Regions from separate parts of the Cupriavidus sp. FW306-01-F10A genome, predicted to be linked through region 1. Evidence: predicted binding sites of a transcription regulator. Region 1 holds the regulator's gene; the other holds the start of a gene.
The links. The regulator FliA, encoded in region 1, starts transcription of late flagellar genes. The targets are predictions, from matches to a motif close to CTAAAGTTTNNNNNNNNNNNGCCGNTA.
Positions count from the first base shown of each region.

Region 2: AC3WLF_RS28020 (FliC/FljB family flagellin) is a predicted target of FliA. The motif match lies at 2,711-2,737, and genes of this name have one in related genera.

Region 1 covers NZ_JBYSYA010000007.1:102,532-107,534, reverse strand. Annotated here, with positions in the region: gene flgM (flagellar biosynthesis anti-sigma factor FlgM) at 1-247, shown strand, start outside; gene AC3WLF_RS12595 (flagellar protein FlgN) at 253-714, shown strand; gene AC3WLF_RS12590 (flagellar protein FlhE) at 783-1,220, opposite strand; gene AC3WLF_RS12585 (RNA polymerase sigma factor FliA) at 1,220-1,936, opposite strand; gene AC3WLF_RS12580 (MinD/ParA family ATP-binding protein) at 2,034-2,828, opposite strand; gene flhF (flagellar biosynthesis GTPase FlhF) at 2,840-5,003, opposite strand, start outside.
Region 2 covers NZ_JBYSYA010000029.1:52,204-57,206, reverse strand. Annotated here, with positions in the region: gene fliD (flagellar filament capping protein FliD) at 1-776, opposite strand, end outside; gene AC3WLF_RS28025 (flagellar protein FlaG) at 842-1,207, opposite strand; gene AC3WLF_RS28020 (FliC/FljB family flagellin) at 1,336-2,613, opposite strand; gene AC3WLF_RS28015 (RNA chaperone Hfq) at 2,829-3,155, opposite strand; gene AC3WLF_RS28010 (oxygenase MpaB family protein) at 3,906-4,862, opposite strand.

The DNA.
Region 1 (5,003 bases):
CCGGCCCCAGGCCGCGCCGGCCAGCGCCGCGGCGCCGTCCGCCGGCCTGAGCGTCAGCCCGCTGGCCGCCCAGGTGCGCGACATCAGCGCCCGCCTGACGCAGCCCGCGGACGACGATATCGACACCGCCAAGGTCGAAGAGATCCGCCAGGCCATCGCCGAGGGCCGGATCAGGATCGACCCGGGCAAGATTGCCGACGGCCTGCTCGCGACCCTGCGCGAGCTTGGCCAGGCTGAACCCCGATAGCCCAAATGAACCAGAGCCTGATCCAGTCCCTGCAGCGCGAAACCGAAGGCATCCAGGCCTTCGGCCAACTCCTCGCCGAAGAGCGCGACGCCCTCAAGCGGGGCGACTTCCAGTCCCTGAGCGGACTGCTGACGCGCAAGGTTGAACTGGGCCAGGCCCTGTCCCGCCAACTCAAGGCCCGCGAAGCCCAGATGGGCGCGCTGGGCCTGCGCGCCGGCCCCGAAGGCCAGCTGCTCGGCCGCCAGGTCGACCCGGCCGTGGCCGATGCCTGGCGCGGGCTGATCTTTGCGGCCTGCACCGCGCGTGACGCCAATGCGCTCAACGGGGCGGTTGTGGACGCCCATCTCGACTTCACCCGTGAAGCCATCCAGGCGCTGCGCCAGCATAGTGGCGGGGATGCGGGGTTGTATGGGAAGGATGGGAAGGCGGCGGCTGGGGTGGGTGGGGTGAGTCTGGCGGCGGGTTGAGGGGATCGCCAGATGTTCCGTTCTTTCGTCACTTATTCAGAAGTGACGAAAGAACGGAACATTCACTCCTACCGAAACCCCACCACCACCTCATTACTCCGCCCCTGAAGCACCGGCACCAGGCTCCCCTGCCCCGGCACCCGGAACGCAAATACAAAGCCCTTGGTGGCATCATCCCCGAAGAACGCATCGGTCTTCCCTTCCGCCTGCGGCAGCAGCACGCAGCGCTGGGCATTGCAGAGATAGGCTTGCAGTTCCAGCGGTGGGGTCTTGGCGAAGCTGTAGCGCCAGCGCACCGAGGTGATGACCCCTTCTGACTGCGGCAAGACGCCGGTGGGCAGGATCGGCGGCGACACCGCGCGCTGTCCGCGGCAGTGGAGTGCCGGCCCGTTGACCGATCCGGTCCAGGCATGGCGGGTGCCGCCCTCAATGGCGGCCCAGGCGCAGGCCGATACGGCAGCCAGCAGCCAGCAAGCGCCGCGCGCGGCGCGGCCCAGCGCCTGCATCACAGCAAGCCGCGCAACTGGTTGCGCAGCCGCGTGATCGCCTGGCCGCGGATCTGGCACACGCGCGACTCGGTCACATCGAGCACCGCGCCGATTTCGCGCAGGTTCAGTTCCTGGTCATAGCACAGCGACAGCACCAGCTTTTCGCGCTCGGGCAGGCGTTCGATGGCGCGCACCAGTGCCTCGCGCATGCCGCTTTCCATCAGCACGGTCAGCGGGTTGCCGTCATCGCTGCCGCCAAGGTGCCGGTCCAGGAAGTCTTCTTCGCCGGAGCGCTCGAAATCCTCGTAGTGCAGCAGCTGGCAGCCATAGACCTCATTGAGCAGCAACTGGTATTCGTCCAGCGCCATCTCCATGGCCTCGGCCACTTCGGAGTCGACCGGTGCGCGCCCGAGCTTCTGCTCCAGCCCGCGCTGCGTGCGCTCGATGCGCCGGGTGAACTGGCGCAGGCTGCGCGACTGCCAGTCGTTGGCGCGCACCTCGTCAAGCATGGCGCCGCGGATACGCTGGCTGGCATAGGTTTCGAAGCGCGCGCCGTGGGTGTCTTCATAACGCTTGGCGGCATCCAGCAGGCCGATCATGCCGGCCTGGATCAGGTCGTCGATCTGCACGCTGGCAGGCAGCCTGGCGGCCAGTTGCAGGGCGATGCGGCGCACCAGCTGTGCATGCGCCTTGACCACATCGGCCTGTTCGAGCTTTCCCTGGATCGTGTACATGGTGCAATTCTCGTGAATGCTGGATTGCTGGACCGCCGCAACGTGCGGCGGGGGCTGGCTCAGGGTCTGGTTCGGTTGGATGGCATGGCTGGCAGGCTCAGGCCATTGCGGCTGCGGGCGCGGGGGCGGACGTGTCCGCGCGCAGCGGCCAGGCGCCGATGCTGCCGGCGGTGCGGCGCAGCGCGGTGGTGGCCGGCGCCGCCGGAAACGCCTCGACCACGCAGCGCCCCAGTTGCACGCCGCGCGCCACCAGCGGGTCCGACGGCAGCCAGCCCGCGCACAGCGCCTCGACGCCCAGGTACTGGCTGGCCGTGCGCGCCAGGTTGCGCAGGATCGCCTGCACCGTAGCCTCGCTCGCCGCCATGTTGACGATCAGGTGGAACTGGCGCCAGGCATACAAGTGGTGCAGGCGCTTGATGCAGGCATAGGCGGCGGTGATCGACGCCAGCTCAGGCCGCATCACGATCAGCACATTGTGTGCGCTGCCCGCTAGCGCCGACAGCGCGCCGTCGGCATCGACGCAGGCATCCACCAGCACGCTGCGGAAACCGCTCGCAGCAGCAGCCGGCAAGGCGCTGCCCGGCACAGGCCGGCCAGCCGGCAGCACCGACAGCACGCCACCGGGACCGGTGCCTGCCGCAGCGTCCAGCGGCAGTCGGCCTGCGCTGACATCGGCCAGGGTGCCGGCGGGCCTGGCGCCGGACAGCCGCGTGGCGCGCGCCGCGGCGGCGTCTTCGTCGACCAGCAGCACGCGTTCGCCCTGCATGGCCAGCGCGTGCGACAAGCCCAGCGCCACGGTGGTGGCGCCGGCACCGCGTTCGCTGGCGACCACGGCGATGCGGCGCGTCGTGCGCGGCGCCAGCATCCGGCGCAGGCTCTCGGCCTGGTCCATGGCGAGGGCGCTCACTGCAGCACCTCCATCGTTTCAGCGGACACGGCGCTGCCGCGGCCCGGATAGTTTTCCAGCACGTCGAGCAATGCCAGCATGCGGCCCATGCCTTCATTGAGCACCGTGCCCGGCACCGGCACGCCCTGGCGCACGGTGCGGCCAGCCAGGCGCGCGAGGAAGGCGGGCGCGGCCGCGGTCGGCGCGTGTTCCAGGCGCAGCACGGACAGGCCCAGCTGCAACGCGGCCAGCGCGGCGCCGGCGGCGTGGCCGTTTTCGGCGTCCTGGGCGAAGTGGTCGATGGCGTGGCGCAGCGTGCGCAGGCGCGCATCGGCTGCGTCGGTCCACAAGGCCCAGCGCGCTACCTGTGCGGCGTCCTGCGCCAGCGCCGGATCGCACAGCAGGTAGCGGGTATCCAGCAGTTCGCCGGTGGCGCGGTCGGCCAGGCGTGCCACCACCAGGCAGGCATCGATGCCGCCTTCGGGCGTGCCCTTGCCACGCGCCGGGCTGTCCGGCACGCGCACTTCGGCGCTGGCCAGCCAGCGCACGGCTTCACGCTCGCGCACGGTGTCCTCGCCCACGGCGTGGAAGGTCAGCGTGTCGGCCAGCGCATCGAGCTTCCAGGCGGCGCCGGCGCTGACCACGCGCGCGGTCTTGCGCGCGCCGGCCACCCAGCGCTCGCCGGCCTGCTGCCAGCGCGCCAGCGTGGCGGCGGTCGGCACGGCATCGATCAGGTTGACCACCTTGCGCGCGGCGCTCATGGCGGCGCGCAGGCTGGCGGCATCGGTCTCGGCCTCGCCCAACGGCTGGCCGGCACGGCCGGTCGGGGTCACAGTGGCGGCCAGCGGCATGCCGTCGCGGTCGGCGAGCCACAGCGTGTGCTGCATCGGCTGCGGCGTGCGGCGGCCGGGCACGGCCACTTGCAGCGTGGCGGCGCAGGCCAGCACGTACTGCTCGCACTGGCGGGTCACGTCGCGGCAGACCGCTTCGCGCACCTGCTGCGACATCGCGCGCAGGGCCGGGGCGCCGGCGCTGCGCTGTTGCCACAGCGAGCGGGCCAGGTCGAGGCCCAGGCCCGCGCCATTGAGTTCCGCCACGCACTGGCTCAGCGCGTCGGCGCTGTCGGTCAGCGAGCGCAGCACCTCGTCGGCGCCGCCACGCGCGGGCGCCTCGTCGTCGGTGCCGGCGCTGCGCCGGCGTGCGGCGTCGGCATCGGCAAACACCGAACCGCGGCGCGGCGTCAGGAAGGCGCGCTCCACCAGCGCGGTGCTGTTGGCCAGCTCAAGGTGCTCGGGCACGCGCTGGCCGGTAGAGGCGTAGAACACCGGCAGGCGGTGGCGGATCACCACGTCCAGCACCGAGCCCAAGTGGGTGGCTTCGTCCAGCTTGCTGATGATGCAGCCGTCGATGCCGCCGCCATCGGGCGCGGCGTCATGGCGGTAGGCATGCACCACTTCATTGAGGGTATCGCCGTGGCTGACACCGTTGAGCAGCAGCACGCGCTGCACCGGCGCCGGCACGCCGGCCAGCATCGCGATCTGTTCCGACAGGCTGCGGTCGCGCTGGCTCATGCCGACGGTGTCGATGATCACCAGGTGCTTGTCCTTCATCGCCGCCAGCGCGAAGCGCAGGTCGGCGGCATCCTTTACCGCATGCACCGGCACGCCCAGGATGTCGCCGTAGATGCGCAGTTGCTCGTGCGCGCCGATACGGAAGCTGTCGGTGGTCAGCAGCGCCAGCTTGTCGGCGCCGTGGCGCAGCACGAAGCGCGCCGCCAGCTTGGCCGTGGTGGTGGTCTTGCCTACGCCGGTGGGACCCACCAGTGCCAGCACGCCGCCTTGCGCGAACAGGCTGTCCTCATCGCCCAGCACCGGCAGCTTGCTTGCCAGTTCGGTGCGGATCCAGCCCATGGCCGCGGGGCGGTCATAGCCCAGCGGCAGCCGCGCCAGCAGCGTGCGCGCCAGTTGCCCGGAGAAGCCGGCGCCGACCATCCATTCAAACAGGGATTCGCGCAGCGGGTCGCTGGCGGCCACGCCGTGCGCTGCCGCGCTTGGAACCGCGCTTGGGGCAGGGCTGATCCCGGCCAGCTGGCGCTCCAGCATCGCGCGCATCGATTGCAGCTCGCCGCGCAGGTCGCCGATAGCGGCGGGCTCGACCACCGGCGCGGGTGGCACGTAGACC
Region 2 (5,003 bases), on a different contig from region 1:
ATACCGTTGACCGTCAGGTTGGCATTGGTGCCGCGTACCGTTTCTCGCACCCCGTTGGCCGTAGTGCCCGATGCGTTCATGGCCGCAGGGTCGAAGCCGATCAGGTTCTGGAGATCACCGTCGCTGCTGGAGATCTTCATGCTGTTGGACTCTCCGGTGTTGCTGGAGGTCATTACCAGACGGTAGGGCGTGCCGCTGCCATCGTTCACGATGCTGGCGGTGACGCCGATGTTCGCCTTGTTGATGGCGTCGCGGATGCCTTGCAGCGAGTTGTTGCTGCTGTCGATGGTGACGGTCTTGGTCGATCCCGCGGTGGGCGTGAAGCCGGGCGTGCCATAGCTGCCGGTCGCGTTGTCGTAGCCGGTCACCTGGCCGAACTCGAACGACAACGTGGCGGGCAGCGTGCCGGTGACAACTGCGCCGGTGTGGCTCGCCTGGCCGCCGCTGACCAACGACTGCGCCTGGGCCAGGCTCGTCACATTGACCGAATAGCTGCCGGCCACGGCCGAAGTGCTCGTTGCGACGCCAAGCACGTCGGTATTGCTGGTCGTGGCCTTGACTAAGCTGAACGTCGCGGCTTCGGACAGCTTGGCGGCGGATGCCTGAAAGGCGGACAGGACGCTTTGCAGCGTGCCATAGGCGGACAACTTGGCCTGGTAGGCGGTCTGCTGGTTCTTCAGCATCGTCAGCGGCGCGCTTTCCGCGGTGGTCAGCTTGTCGAGCAGACCTTGCAGATCCAGGCCGGAAGCGCTGCCCAGGGAGGAGATGGATGCCATGGCTGTACCTCGTTTCTTATTGACGTCTTCAGGGAGATCGGAGAGATCTTCTTGCCTTCCGGGCTTCAGGCTGACTGGTGAACCAGCAGACCTTGGAGCTTGTTCATGGCGCGCGCGATTCGCATGATCTCTTCAGACGGCAACTGGCGGATCAGCTCGCCGGTGTCGCGGTCGATCACCTTGGTGATGACCTTGTGCGTGGTCTCGTCGATCTCGAACTGCAGGCCGATGGTGGTGGTGCGTAACGCATCGCTCAGTTCGCGGACCGCTGCCGACATGTCTTCCGGCAGGGTTTCCACGCTGTTGGCCGGGAAGCCGCCAGCCGCGCTCGCAGTACCAGCGGCGTTGCGGACTGGTGCCTGCGGCGCCGTGCCCGCGAAGGTGCGAGGCTGAGCAGAGGAGACTGCGGAAGCAGCGGAGGGTATGGCCATGGTCGGGTCTCGTCAGTCGTCGTAGTCGACACGGGGAAGTGCTAAGCAAGTGGTGGTCCGCTTGCTTAGCACTCCGGCAAAAAGCCGGGCCGAAGTGGCCCGGCTTTCTGCGGAGGGTTGCGGCGCGATTAACGCAGCAGCGACAGCACGCCTTGCGTGGTCTGGTTGGCTTGCGCCAGCACCGAGGTACCAGCCTGTTGCAGGATGTTGCCGCGGGTCATGTTCGACACTTCCGTGGCGTAGTCTGCGTCTTGGATGCGCGAGCGCGAGGACGACAGGTTGGTGATGGTCGTGCCCAGGTTCGAGATCACCGAGTCAAAACGGTTCTGCACGGCACCCAGCGAGCTGCGCAGGTCGTCCACGATCTTCAGGGCGGAGTCCAGCAGAGCCTTCGGGTTGTTCGAAGCCGTGCCCTTGTACTCGGTGGTAGTGCCCAGAACGATGGCGATACCGTCGGTGCCTGCGCCGTCAACGTCCGTCAGCGTGGCGGTGGTGTTGGTCAGGCTGTTCGTCTCGAAGTTGTGGCCTTGGATGGTGATGTAGCCAACGGCGGCACCGTTGGCATCGGCTGCCACCTTGATGTTGTACGCGGCGGCGGCAGCCTGCAGCGAGCCGTCCTGGTACGTGATCGTGTTGGCCGTCTTGGTCAGCGTTACGGCGCCAGTTGCGTCGGCAACGTTCACGGCGTACATGTCATCGCCGGACTTGGCGACGTATTGGGCGGTAGCGTTACCGTTCGAATCCAATACACGGTGCAGGCTCGTCGAGCCAGCCGCGACGCCGAGGCCGGTTTCCACGGCACTCATGTTGACGTTTTGCAATGCGCCGGACGCACCCACTTCCGTCACGGCGTCGCCGACCTTCGGCTGCGAACGTGCCACCGAGAAGCCAGACAGGCCCAGGGTCTTCGAGCTGATTTCCTTCAGGTTGATGGTGATCGTTTCGCCGTCATTGGCGCCCACTTGCACGGTCAGCGGCTTGGCGTTGCCGGACAGCACCTTCACACCGTTGAAGTCGGTCTGGGCCGAAGTGCGGTCGATTTCGTCCAGGCGCTGCTTGATTTCGTCCTGGATCGACTTCAGGTCGGAAGCCGAGTTCGAGCCCGTGGCGGCCTGCACGCTCAGTTCACGGATGCGTTGCAGGTTGTTGTTAACTTCGGTCAGCGCGCCTTCCGTCGTTTGCGCCAGCGAGATGCCATCGTTGGCATTACGCTGGGCTTGCGTCAGGCCGCGGATGTTGGAGGTGAAGCGGTTGGCGATGGCCTGGCCGGCAGCATCGTCCTTGGCGCTGTTGATGCGCAGGCCCGACGACAGGCGCTGGATCGCCGTGTTCAGCGACGATTGCGACGTATTCAGGTTGTTCTGAGTCATCAGAGACAACGAATTGGTGTTAATGACTTGCGCCATGGTACGACTCCTATATGCAAAGTTTTGGGCATTCCGGCTAGTGCCGTAACGTTGGCGGCCTGCTTTGCAGGGCGTAGAGTGCCTCCGTTGCTTGGGTTATCGACCGGGCAAGGCAAAGGTTTAGAGTGATCTCCGCGATAGTTTCGCGGGGTGCCGGCAGGGCGGGCTGAGGCCCCGCGCGGCAGGGCAGGAAGGCGCGTGGGGCGGGCGTTGGCCTAGCGGCGCTTGCTGGTGCGAGGGATGTAGATCGGCAGGAAGTCCGGCTCTGGAGCCAAATCCGGCGCCACCGCCGGCGCGTCCGGCGCATTGGCCAGCGTGACCAGGCAGATCGCCCGCTTGTAGACCACCGTGGGCCGGATGTCGTCCGGCTGCCGGCCAAGCAGCACCACGTAGTCGTCTGACGCCAGGACGAGGCCCTGCAGCCGGGCGCCGGTGGACAGGTGGACGATCACCGGGGCCTGGCTGGTGCTGTATGCCGCAAATTGTTGGTGTTGCAGTTGTTTCCGGCTGCGTGACTTGGGCCGGGTTTCCTTCTTCTTCACAACGACTCCGGAAGAGCCCGCTAGGGTTCTGGCGGCTGATAACAGTCCGTTGGCCGGCGGCTTGAGGTGCAGCGTGGCCAGGGCGGCAAGAGAAACATCCGCTCTCGGTAACGGCGCTGATGCCGGCGGTTGGCGCTGCCAGAAGAGAAGGGGAGTACTTCAGCGCCGAGAGTAGCAAAGTTTTTTCAAGCGTTGACGAACCGCACGCCGTTCCTGGAATAGAGGCTTTGCTCTATAAAAGTTGTTGCTCTCGAAGCTGCGATATTGTAACAGATTGTGCGCTGCCGCATACTGCGGTTAGAGCGTTGGGCCGGCAGGCGCCGGTCTGGGCCGGCCCGCGAGGAAATTGCCAGCCCATGCGAAAAATGCCCTGATGTAGCGTCAGGGCTAAAACCGCCAAAAGTGCGCAAACAATCTCATATCGTCATGAGGGAATCCCCTGATAGAAACAGGATTTACACCTCATGTAAGCGCGTTTATATTCTTGGCAAGAGCCTTTCAGCTCGAGCAGTCCTGGAAAGCCTACGAGCACCCCGCGCGTAGGCTTCTTTTTTTGCCTGCGTCGTTTGAATCGCGCTCTGTGGCGCTGTGGCTGGTGCGGCTGGTAAATCCGACCGGCCGTTCGGAATGCCCAAGGCGATTAAACGCCACTTTCGCGCCGTGCAATCCTCCGAAATGCGAGGGTTTTTGCCACTAATTCTCATTTCCCTTCAAGAAGTGTCCGCTGAACGCCGATAGTCGGCGCGGCCCTCAGCCGACCGTCGTGGCGGTGCCGCGGGCCACGCGCCGCCGTGCGCGCGCTGCCAGGCCGGCGCCCAGCACCCAGCGCAGCGCCGGTGCCAGCACATGCATGCCCGCGAGTGCTGCCGGGCGCCGTATCGAAGGGCCGTCCAGGCCGAGCTGTTGCCGTGCCCACGGCGGCAGCAGTGCGATGCCCGCGTCGGCCATGATCCGCACCGCCGGCTGCAGCAGCGGGTTGGCCACCGGCATCTTCCGCACCAGCCGCACTACTTCGCTGGTGCGTTCGCTGGCCAGCAGCGCAGGCCGCATGGCCTCCAGGTAGGCCGTGACTTCGGCGCGCGAGCACGGCACGTCGGCTGCGCCCAGCATCTGGGCGATGCGCGCAACCTCGTCGTAGTAGCGATCCTGCTCGGTGCCGCTCAGTGGTCCGACATAGCGCAGGTAGCCAGCCAGGAAGCTCGAGACCTCGGCCACGTGCACCCACGTCAGCAACGCCGGGTCGGAGGCGGCATAGTGCCGCCCGTCCGGGGCCACGCCGACCACGCCGGCATGGATGCGCCGTACGCGCCCGATCAGCGCCATGGCATCGGCACGGCTGCCGTAGGTGGTGCCGGCGATGAACTGCGCGGTGCGCCCCAGGCGCCCCTGCATGTCGGTGCGAAAGCTGGAGTGGTCCCAGACCCCGGCCAGCGCCAGCGGATGCAGCGTCTGCAGCAGCAGCGCACTGACGCCGCCCGCGAGCATTGCCGGAAAGTCGGCATGCACGCGCCAGCAGACCGCGTCGGGCCCGAACAGGCCGGGATCGCCCGGCGGGTTGTCGTAGTCGAGGGTCAGGCCGGAATTGCTGCGGGTCAGCGCGCGCACGTGCGCGCCGGCGCGCTCGCGCAGCCTGGTGGAGAGATGGTTCAGCGGGCCGCGTCGTGGCTGCGCAGAGCGGCCGGCGGCGGGGTCGGTAAAGCTGGACAAGGCCGGTGCCTGAATCGGGAAGTCAGGGCCAGCATACACGGGATGCGGGGCGATGTGCGCGGGGTCAAGCCGCTGCTCTTGCCGCAAAAAGGGCCGGAGCCCCCTTGCGGGAGTCCCGGCCTGTCAATCTCCGGCGTATGC